DNA from 2 places in the Pseudoblastomonas halimionae genome. Region 1 is predicted to be linked to the other one. Evidence: predicted binding sites of a transcription regulator. Region 1 holds the regulator's gene; the other holds the start of a gene.
The links. The regulator LexA, encoded in region 1, represses DNA repair genes until DNA is damaged. The targets are predictions, from matches to a motif close to GTTCCNCNCTTGTTCT.
Positions count from the first base shown of each region.

Region 2: a site for LexA is predicted at 2,080-2,095, ahead of GRI68_RS01360 (ImuA family protein). Genes of this name have one in related genera too.

Region 1 is NZ_WTYR01000001.1:1,030,946-1,036,341, forward strand. Features, by position in the region: gene trpD (anthranilate phosphoribosyltransferase) at 1-486, shown strand, start outside; gene trpC (indole-3-glycerol phosphate synthase TrpC) at 483-1,271, shown strand; gene GRI68_RS05010 (IS1595 family transposase) at 2,101-2,979, opposite strand; gene lexA (transcriptional repressor LexA) at 3,108-3,788, shown strand; gene grpE (nucleotide exchange factor GrpE) at 3,909-4,514, opposite strand; gene hrcA (heat-inducible transcriptional repressor HrcA) at 4,522-5,396, opposite strand, start outside.
Region 2 is NZ_WTYR01000001.1:270,948-276,343, forward strand. Features, by position in the region: gene aguB (N-carbamoylputrescine amidase) at 1-712, shown strand, start outside; gene folK (2-amino-4-hydroxy-6-hydroxymethyldihydropteridine diphosphokinase) at 778-1,221, shown strand; tRNA gene GRI68_RS01350 (tRNA-Lys) at 1,212-1,287, shown strand; gene GRI68_RS01355 (hypothetical protein) at 1,315-1,482, shown strand; gene GRI68_RS01360 (ImuA family protein) at 2,125-2,892, shown strand; gene GRI68_RS01365 (DUF6504 family protein) at 2,813-4,360, shown strand; gene GRI68_RS01370 (error-prone DNA polymerase) at 4,374-5,396, shown strand, end outside.

The DNA.
Region 1 (5,396 bases):
TTCAATCTGATGGGACCTCTGTCCAATCCCGCGCGCGTAAAGAGCCAACTGATCGGGATTGCGCGCCCCGCTTACGTTCCGATTTACGCCCGCGCGATGGCCGCGCTCGGCACCGGGCGTTCGCTGATCGTCTCGGGCGATGAGGGTCTCGACGAATTGAGCCTCGCAGCCGGCAACGAAGTGGCCGATGTGCGCGGCGACGATTTCGAAATGCGCCGCCTCGATGCCTCGCAAGCGAGCCTTGCCCACGCTCCGGTCGAAGCGATCCGGGGCGGCGATTCGGTCCACAATGCCAAGGCCTTACGCGCATTACTTGACGGCACACCGGGGGCCTATCGTGACGCCGTGTTGCTCAATGCCGCGGCCTCGCTGGTCGTGGCGGGGCGCGAGGAAGACTGGCCCGCGCGGGTGGCGGAAGCCGAAGATGCGATCGATAGCGGCGCAGCGGCCAAGTTGCTCGCCGACTGGATTGCAATGGTGGCATGAGCAAACTGGCCGAAATCTGCGCTATCAAGCGCGAGGACGTGACGCGCCGTAAGCGTGAGCGTTCGCTGGGCTCGCTGGAAGATGCGGCGCGCAACGCCGGTCCGGTGCGCGGGTTTGCCAAGGCGCTCGGCAACGCCGCGACGTCAGGCTTCGGACTTATCGCGGAAATCAAGCGAGCTTCCCCCTCCAAGGGCCTGATCCGAGACGATTTCCAACCCGCGAACCACGCCCGTGCCTACGCCGCCGGTGGCGCCGCGTGCCTCTCGGTCCTGACAGAGGAACCGCATTTTCAGGGCGCGGATCGCTTCCTGGTCGAGGCGCGGGCGGCATGCTCGCTGCCGGTGCTGCGCAAGGATTTCACGCTCGATCCGTGGCAGGTGGTCGAAGCCCGCGCGCTGGGCGCCGATGCGGTGCTGCTGATCGCCGCCGCGCTCGACGACACGCTGATGGCCGAACTCGCTGCCACGGCTGTCGATCATACGCTTGATGTGTTGTTCGAAGTGCATGATCGGGCCGAACTCGACCGTGTTCTGGCGCTCGACCCGCAGCTAGTCGGCATCAACAACCGGAACCTCGCCACGTTCGAGACCGATCTCGCCACCAGCGAAGCCCTTGCCCCCCATCTGCCCGCAGACTCCATCGGCATCGCCGAAAGCGGCATCGCAGCCAACGTCGATCTGGAGCGCCTGTCGGCCCACGGCCTGCGCTGCTTCCTCGTCGGCGAAACCCTGATGCGCCAGCCCGATGTCGAGAGCGCGACGCGGGAATTGCTCGGAATCGGATAGAAAACCGCAGTATTCCGTCCCTCGCGCTTGGGGGCTATCCCCTTCGGACAAGTATCACCGCAGACTCCCGAATTCGGGGGAGTGGTGATATGAGGGTGGGATGGACGTTTCTGCCATTAAGAAGCGCCGCTTTGTTAGGCGGTCCGCAAAATGTTGGTGGGATGAATTTTCTGGCCCGGTGTTTGATCGCTCAGAAATTCTCTCGCTGTTGCAGGCTGCTGGCGCGACATACCTTATTCTTCAAACAGCGAGTTTCACTCGCATGATTGAGGAAATAGATTCTTGGGTGATCGCTGCCCAGGCTTTCGGGTTCGTCACCCTAGGGTGGGCGGTGATTTGTTTGGTGAGGGCACCTCTCATTGTCCGAAAGAGGGACCGATCGCTCGGCTCTTGGCGCGGCGGAGGATATTCCTACAAAAATGCGGAATGCGTGTTTGTCAGGCAGTATTTCGCCAACAGCAGAACAAACACCGACGATATACGCTTCTCCGAAGTCGAACCAAACAGTCTGGTCCGGTATTCGATTGAGTTAGAACCCCCCGTATACGAGCGGGTTTCCGCCGGATTGGCGCTTGTGCCCTCTACTTTAGAATGCCCAAAAAAAATACGCGTCGGAGGTCGGGGGCGCATTAAAGTAGATCGAAACCAAAAGGCGTGGCTTTGTGTCCGCCTAGCAGATCATACGGTCCCTGTGATATGCCGCGTGTATTGCCACTCGTTTGAACTCGAAGACTCCACGTTATCAGACGTTGACCCAATCCATGTAAGGCCTCAAAAATGAGCGATGACACATCCCGCTTCGACCGCCTCCTAAAGGTGATGACGGGGCCTAGCGCTGAAAAGCCAGCATCAGCTCGGAAAGCATCGTCTCGGGACGGTTCCGGCGATTGTGACGAAACTCAAACTCGCCTAGATACTTCGAAAGATGCTTCGCGCTAACGTGGATATGAGTTCCGCTAATCCCGCGCTTTAGCTGTGCCCAGAAGCCTTCAACGCCGTTGGTCGAGACGTTGCCGCGCACATACTCGCCTGCGCTGTGGTTCACCGTGTGGTGCCAGTAGCCCTTGAAATCGCCAATATCGCCGTAGCTGCTGAACTCGTCGGTGTGGATTTCGGTGTGCGGCTTCACATTCTCAAAGATGTGACCCTCTAGCGTAACCTTGCCACGGTTCGGGATGACGCGGGTAATCACGTTGCCGCCGCGCTGTAGCATGGCGAGGATCGCGGTCTTGTTGCCCTTGTAGCCCGTCCCCATGCCCTTCGCGACGCCGCCGTGATAGGTTTCGTCGATCTCGACCGTCACGAAAGGCCCGCCCAGCGGTTCGTCACCGTCAACAATCGCCATGTATTTGCGGATTTCATGGCACATGCGCCACGCCGTTTTGTAGGTCACGCCGATCTGGCGTTCGACCTCCTTGGCCGCGACACCGCTGCGCGAGGTGGTGAACATAAACATGACGTGGAACCAGTCGCGAAGGCTGGTGCGCGTCCGGTGGAACGGTGTTTCAGCGGTCGGATAGATCTGGTGGCCGCAATGCTCGCAAGCATAGGAGCGGCGGGCCTTAACACGGTAGAACTTCGCATCCTTGCCGCACTTGTCGCACTCGTGACGCTCGCCAAAGCGCACCAGTTTGAGGTGTTCCAGGCAGCTTTCCTCGGTCGGGAAGCGGTCCTGAAATTGGCGGAGTGTGGGGGCTTTCGTTTTCATGCTCATTATGTAGCACAAAGCACTACTTGTCGCAAGGGGATAATCCCCTCGCGCTTGACGTGTGCTGAAAAGTTGCCTAATTGTTCCTTGTTCGTTCACTCAAGGCGGACCGATCAAGGGAGGAGCGATTGCTCACTCGCAAACAGCATGAATTGCTTGGTTTCATCCAGGCGCGGCTCGAAGAAACGGGAGTTTCGCCCAGTTTCGAGGAAATGAAGGACGCGCTCGATCTGAAATCGAAGTCCGGCGTCCATCGCCTCATTTCCGCGTTGGAAGAGCGCGGGTTCATTCGCCGCCTGCCCAACCGGGCGCGCGCGCTCGAAGTGATCCGGCAGCCCGAAGATGCGGTGGCCGCGGTCGGGGCAAAGAAACCCGCCAGCCCGCCATCGATCAAGATGCCGGAAACCACGCCGCAGCCCGCCAACGACGTGATCGAGATTCCGCTGCACGGCCGGATCGCGGCCGGTGTGCCGATCGAGGCGATGGAAGATTACCAGACCCTGCCCGTGCCCGCCGCGCTGCTGGGTGCCGGCGATCACTTCGCGCTCGAAGTGTCGGGCGATTCGATGATCGAGGCCGGGATTTTCGACGGCGATTATGCGCTGGTGAAACGCACCGATACGGCGCGCGACGGCGAAATCGTGGTGGCGCTGGTGCGCGACGAGGAAGCCACGCTCAAATATCTGCGCCGCGAAAGCGGCCGCGTGCGGCTCGATCCGGCCAATGCGGCCTACGAAGCACAGGTCTATGACGCCAACGAAGTCCGCGTCCAGGGCAAGCTGGCAGGGCTTTTGCGCCGCTACAACTGAGCGTCGCTACCACCGGGCGCCCGTATCATCGAGCGCCGGGACAGACATGAAGAAGGCCGCCGATCCGATGGGATGGGCGGCCTTTCTCATTTGCGTTCACTGCAACGAGTGGGGAAGGCCCTAATCGGGCTTCTTTGCCACCCCAACCATCGCCGGGCGGAGCAGGCGATCGCGCAGCATGTAGCCCGCCTGCATTTCCTGCACGATCGTGCCGGGTTCGGCATCGTCGGTCGGCACTTCCATCATCGCCTGGTGCTGGTTCGGATCGAGCGGCAACCCGACCGCGGCAATGCGGCTGATCCCGTGCTGGGCGAAGACCTTGTCGATCTCGCGCTGGGTCGCTTCGATGCCTTCGATGAAGCGCTTCGACTTGTCGTCTTCGCGCAGGGCTTCGGGCACGTGGTCGAGCGCGCGCGACAGATTGTCCGCCACCGACAGGATATCGCGGGCGAAGCCGGTCGCGCCATATTGCCGCGCATCGGAGACGTCCTTTTCAAGCCGCCTCCGCACGTTCTGCGTTTCGGCGCGCGCGTAAAGCACGTCCTGCTTGCTGGTTTCGAGATCGGCGCGCAGCTGGGCGAGCGCTTCGGAAAGGTCGCCCCCCTCGCCCTCGGCCTCCGCCGCCTCGTCATCGCCCTCGAGCATGTCGTCGGGTACGCCGCGCAGTTCTTCCTGCACTTCGGGATCGGGCGCATCCGCGCCATTGGTGTCGTTCTGGTTGGTCATACTGCTCTTAACTGATGAGTTTACTGAGCGAATTCGCTGTGAAATCGATCATGGGGACCACGCGGGCATAATTCAACCGCGTGGGGCCGATCACACCCAGCACACCCACCACTTTTCCCTCGCGATCGCGATAGGGCGCTGCGACCACCGAGGAGCCCGACAGCGAGAACAGCCGGTTTTCCGATCCGATGAAAATGCGCGTCGCGTCGGCCTCGCGCGCATTGTCGAGCAGTGCGGCTACCGATTCCTTGTTTTCCAGCTCGTCGAGCAGCGATCGGACCCGCTCGATATCCCCCATCGCGCTGTCGTCGAGCAATTTGGCCTGACCGCGCACGATCAGCACCGGGCGCTGGCTCGCGTCCTCGCTCCACACCGCGATCCCGCGTTCGACCAGATCGCGGCTTGCGGTATCGAGCCGCGTGCGTCCGCTGGCGATCTCGTTGCGGATCGCCGCGACCGCTTCGGGCAGCGTGCGCCCCGCGAGCCGTGCGGTGGCATAATTGCCCGCCGCCTGCAGCGCGCCGACATCGATCGGGCCGGGCAATTCGAGCATGCGGTTCTCGACCTGCCCGTCCTCGCCCACCAGCACCGCCAGCGCGCGATTGGCCGCGATCGGGACCAGCGAAAGCTGGCTCAGGCGCGGCTCGCGACGCGGAACCATCACCATGCCTGCCGCGCCCGAAAGATCGGACAGCAGCGCGCTGGTGCGTTCGAGCGCGTGTTCGACCGTGCCGGGCTCGCCGAGTTTCTCGCGGATGGCCGCCCGCTCTTCCGCGCTCGGTTCGGCGACCTGCATCATCCCGTCCACGAACAGGCGCAGCCCCGTATCGGTCGGCATGCGGCCCGCGCTGGTATGCGGTGCGGCCAGCAGCCCGACATTTT
Region 2 (5,396 bases), 760 kb from region 1:
CTGCCGCGAGGAGGACGAGGCGCTGTTCGCGCTGGCGCGCCCGACCGCCGAGCATCCCTCGGTGATCGCGATGCAAAGGCTCGCCAAATCGCTCGGCGTCGCGATCCCGACCAGCTTTTTCGAGCGCGACGGGCATCACTATTACAACACGCTCGCCATGATCGGTGCCGATGGCGAGGTCATGGGCACCTATCGCAAGAGCCACATCCCCGATGGTCCGGGTTACGAGGAAAAGTTCTATTTTCGCCCCGGCAATGACGGGTTCAAGGTTTGGGACCTGTTCGGCGTGCGGATCGGCGTCGGTATCTGCTGGGATCAATGGTATCCCGAGGCCGCGCGGGTCATGGCGCTCAAGGGCGCCGAATTGCTGTTCTATCCCACGGCGATCGGGTCCGAACCTTATGACGCGGATCTCGACACAAGCCGCATGTGGCGCCGTGCGATGATCGGCCATGCCGTGTCGAACTGCATGCCGGTGATCGCCGCCAACCGGATCGGTCATGAAGGTCCTTCCGACGTGCCGCAGCGCTTTTACGGCCACAGCTTCATCTGCGACGAATGGGGCGATTACCTCGCCGAATGCGATGCCGAGGATGTCGGCATTCTGATCGCCACGATCGATACCGCACGTGCGGCGAAGCACCGCGCGGGCATGGGCTTCTTCCGCGATCGCCGTCCGCAGCTCTATTCGCGCATCTGCGAGGATATCTGAGCAGCACCTATCTCGTCGCGCTCGGCTCCAACCGCCGACGCCAACCTTGGGGCGGTCCGCGGGCGATCGTGCGCGCCGCGATGGAGGAACTCGCAGCCCTCGGCACCGTGCGCGCGCGCAGTTCGATCATCGATACCGCTCCTCTCGGCCCGGCGCAGCGCCGTTTCGCGAATGCTGCGGCGGTGATCGAGAGCGAATACGATCCGCAGGCGATGCTCACGGGGTTGCAGGCGCTCGAGCGTGAATTCGGCCGCACGCGCCGCGGCCAGCGCTGGGGCGACCGGACGCTCGATTGCGATATCGTGCTTTGGAGCGGCGGCATTTTCGCGGAGCCCGACCTCGCAATTCCGCATCCGCTGTTCCGCGAACGCGGCTTCGTCCTTGCCCCTGCCGTGCGCATCGCCCCCGACTGGCGCGACCCGGTAACGGGCCTTAGCGTAAGACAACTCGATGCACGCTTGACCGCGCGCCGCCCGCTCCCTAGTGCGCCCCCGTGGTCGGGCCGTTAGCTCAGTCGGTAGAGCAACTGACTTTTAATCAGTAGGTCGCTGGTTCGAACCCAGCACGGCTCACCACCCTTTTTCCTTGATCGCAGGAATCGTGTGAGCGCCCGCTGGGCGAGCCGCGCGCGCGTCATCAACGCAACGTTGCCGACTCACCATCGCGCCTCAGGTACCGGCTGCGCGCAACAGCAGGCGACCGCGCTTTTTTCCTTGCGGCTTCAGCGTGGCGAGCTTGTCAATGAGGATGTGGGCTACGAGCAGATCTAAGCCGAGCAGGAAATCTCTCCGATTGAGTGATCCACGCCGTGGATAAAAAATATTATCGTTTATTAAGCGCAGATTTCCTGCAATTTTTGCTGGCTGTAATAATAAGCTGATTGACGTTGTAATACAATTTTGAAAAATAGAGTGGGAGGGGGCGACGAGCGCGGACTCTTGTATCGGACCAGCGGCGTGCCCCCCAACTCCCTTTTGGAAGGGGAGTTGCTTTTCCCACCCATGATTGTGCTTAGACTACTGCCGCCGTGCAAGGGTTAAATCGCGGTTCACAATGCTTGTTTGGGATAACTATTGGGTGTGTTGCGATGCTATAACGCCTCGACGCGCCCGAATTGCTTGGTTCGCGCAGCGCGCAACCCAAGAAATGAGTTAGTGCAAAAAAAATTGGTGATTGATTATTTCTCGCCCGAAACGGCAATGAAGTGCTCTGCATCGCATGCCTTGTGATCGGTAGGTCGTTGGTTCGAACTCAGTACGCCGCCCGCGTTCTGTAGTTGAATACAGCCCCATCGGCTGGTTGGAGCAGCGCGCGAATATGTGTTGGAAAAGAGCGAATTGAGACCTTGCCTGAGAAGGAGAACGGTGAGAACATAATGGGAACATTAACGCGAGTCGATTCGTAGCCCCACTGTGTCCGATGCCGATCATCTTCCTTCTCCCGCCAATGACGCGGCCCCCGATGGCCTCGCTGCGCTGCGCGCGGCGGACTTGCCTGCCGCGCGGGCGGGGGAGGGTGTGGATTGGTCGCCCGAGCGTGACTTGCCGCCCAGCCTGTGGGAGCTGTTCTCGAGCATGGACGATGCCTCCGGCGAAGCGCTGGCGCTGGCGTTCGCCGAAGCCCGGCGGCAAGACGATGAAACGGCGAAACCCTGGCTGTGGGTGCAGGATGCGCAGAGCATTCGCCGCGGCGGACGCCCGTTCCTTCATGGCTTGCCGGTCGCGCGGCGAAGCGGGCTCGTCCATGTCGCGGCGGCCAACCCCGCCGATGCGCTGTGGGCGATGGAGGAGGGCGTAAGATGCGGTGCGCTGTCCTTCGTCGTCGGAGAGCTTGCGGGCGATCCCAAGCCGCTCGACTTCACCGCCACGCGGCGGTTGGTGCTGGCGGCCGAGCGGCATGGCGTGCCGCTCTACCTGTTGCGGCGCGACGGGTTCGCGAACCTTTCCGCTGCGCGATTGCGCTGGCGGGTGGCTGCGGCACCTTCGGCCCCGCATCGCTGGAATGCGGTCGCCCCGGGAGAGCCGCGGGCAGGGGCGGACCTGTTTCGCGGGCGCGGCCTCAGGCCCGGCCACTTTACCCTCGAACATGGCGGGTGGCAGCATGAGCCGGGTCATCGTCTCGCTGTGGTTCCCCAACCTCGCGATCGACCGCTGGAGCCGGAACGCCGCGAGGCGGGGTGACGGCGATGCCGCGCTCGAACCGGTCGTGCTGGTTACCGAGACCGCGCATGGCCCGGTGATCGATGCCGCCAGCCCGCTCGCCGCCGAAGCGGGCGCGCAGGCGGGCATGCGGCTGGCCGATGCGCGGATGCTCGCGCCCGGCCTCGTGGCGCTGCCCTCCGATCATGAGGGCAATGCCCGCACGCTCGAACGGATCGCGCTTGCCGCGCAGCGCTGGGGACCATGGAGCATGGTGGATGGAGCCGACGGTGCGTTGCTCAATGCCTCGGGTGCCGCGCATCTGTTCGATGGCGAAGTGGCGTTGCTGGCTGCAATCGAGCGCCGCTTTGCGATGCAGGGCTATACCTGCCGCCCTGCGATCGCGCCCACTGCGGGGGCGGCCTGGGCGCTGTCGCATTACGGCGGAGAGCGGCCGCTGGTGCTCGATCCTGCTGCGCTGCCGCGCGCGCTTGCTCCGCTTCCGGTGGCGGCGCTGCGGCTCAACGAGGATACGAAGCTGCTGCTCGCGCGGCTCGGGCTGAAGACCATCGGCGATCTGATGGATGTGCCGCGCGAAAATCTGGTCCGGCGCTTCCGCAATCGCCGCGCCGCCGAAGCCAATCCGCTCGCCCGGCTCGACCATGTGCTGGGCCGCACGGCCGAACCGCTGGTGCCGCTGGTGGAGGAAACACCGCTTTCCGCCGAGCGTCATCTGATGGAGCCGCTGCTCGCGCTCGACCTGCTGGCGCGGATCGTGACCGACCTGGCCGAGGATCTCGCTCGCAGCCTCGAGGCTGAGCGCAAGGGCGCGCGGCGGCTGCACCTGCTGTTGTGGCGGGTCGATGGCGATACGATCGCGCGCACCGTCGAGCTGGCATCGCCCTCGCGCGACCCAGAACATCTCGCGCGACTATTCGACGATCGGCTCGAAGGGATCGATGCTCCGTTCGGGATCGACCAGGCGCGGCTGATTGCGGTGTGGGCCGAGAGGCTCGAACAGGAGCAGGATCGGCTCGATGCACCCGAAGCCAATGGCACGAGCTTTCCGGTACTGATCGACCGGCTGGTGACGCGGCTGGGGCGCCAGCGCGTGGCGCGGCTCGCCCCGCGCGGAAGCCATCTGCCCGAACGCTCGCAAAGGCGGCTCGCCCCCGATGTGCAGCCACCGGCGGGGCAATACGATCTCGACTTTCACCAGCGTCCGCTCAAGCTGCTCGACCGGGCAGAGCCGATCACCGTCATCTACGCCACGCCCGAAGGCCTGCCTCGCCGGTTCCGCTGGCGCGGCGGCTTGCACGACATCGCCCGGGTCGAGGGGCCTGAACGGCTCGCCCCCGAATGGTGGCGCGAGCGATCGAGCGCACGCCTGCGCGATTACTACCGGATCGAGGACGAGACGGGGCGCCGCTACTGGATCTATCGCCATGGCCTGGTCGGCGACGGGCGTGGCGGGCCGCCCGACTGGTATCTGCACGGGTTTTTTGCGTGAGGAGGGGTGCCTGATGCCCGAGCAACCGCTCACGCCCGATCGCCGCACGCTGGCGCGCCTGTCGGATGAGGATTTCGCGGGCAATGCGCGCGCCGACTATGTCGAGCTGGGCATCACCAGCTGCTTTTCCTTCCTGCGCGGCGCGTCCGATGCGGTGGATTTGGTGCTGACCGCCTTTGCCCGGGGCTACGATGTGATCGGGATCGCCGATCGCAATACGCTGGCAGGTGTGGTGCGGCTTCATACCGAGGCGACCACCGCACGGATGCGTCCGGTGATCGGCTGCCGGATCGTGACCGTCGAAGGCTGGCAATTCCTCGCCTACCCGACCGACCGCGCGAGCTATGGTCGCCTTTCCGCTCTGCTGTCGAAAGCGAAGATGCACACGCTCGACGGCGCATGGCAGGACAAGGGCGAGACCCATATCGACCTTGCCATGCTGGCCGATCACGCAGCGGGCGTGCAGCTGATCCTGATACCACCCGATGCGCTGGACGAAGCGTTCGAGCAGATGCTCCCCGATCTCGCCGCGCGGCTCCCCACCATGCGCCATATCGCCGCCGCCTATCTCTATCGCGGAGACGATGTCGCGCGGATCAACCGGCTCGATGCGGTGGCGAAGGACAACGGCCTCGCCATCCTCGCCACCAATGATGTGCATTACCACGCGCCCGAGCGCCGTCCGTTGCAGGACGTGATGACCTGCATTCGCGAGAAGACCACGATCGCCAATGCAGGCCTGCTGCTCCACGCCAATGCCGAGCGGTATCTGAAGCCGCCGGAGGAGATGATCCGCCTGTTCGCCAAATGGCCGCATGCGATCACAGCCACGCGAGAGGTGGCCGATGCCTGCGCTTTCAACCTCACCGAACTGGCCTATGAATATCCCGACGAGCCGATCCCAAAGGATCGCACGCCCGATGCGCATCTCGCCGCGCTCACCCGCGAAGGGGCTGCATGGCGCTATCCCCGGGGCGTGCCGGAAAAGGTCGAACGGCTGATCGCGCGCGAACTCGAGCTGATCGGCAAGCTCGAC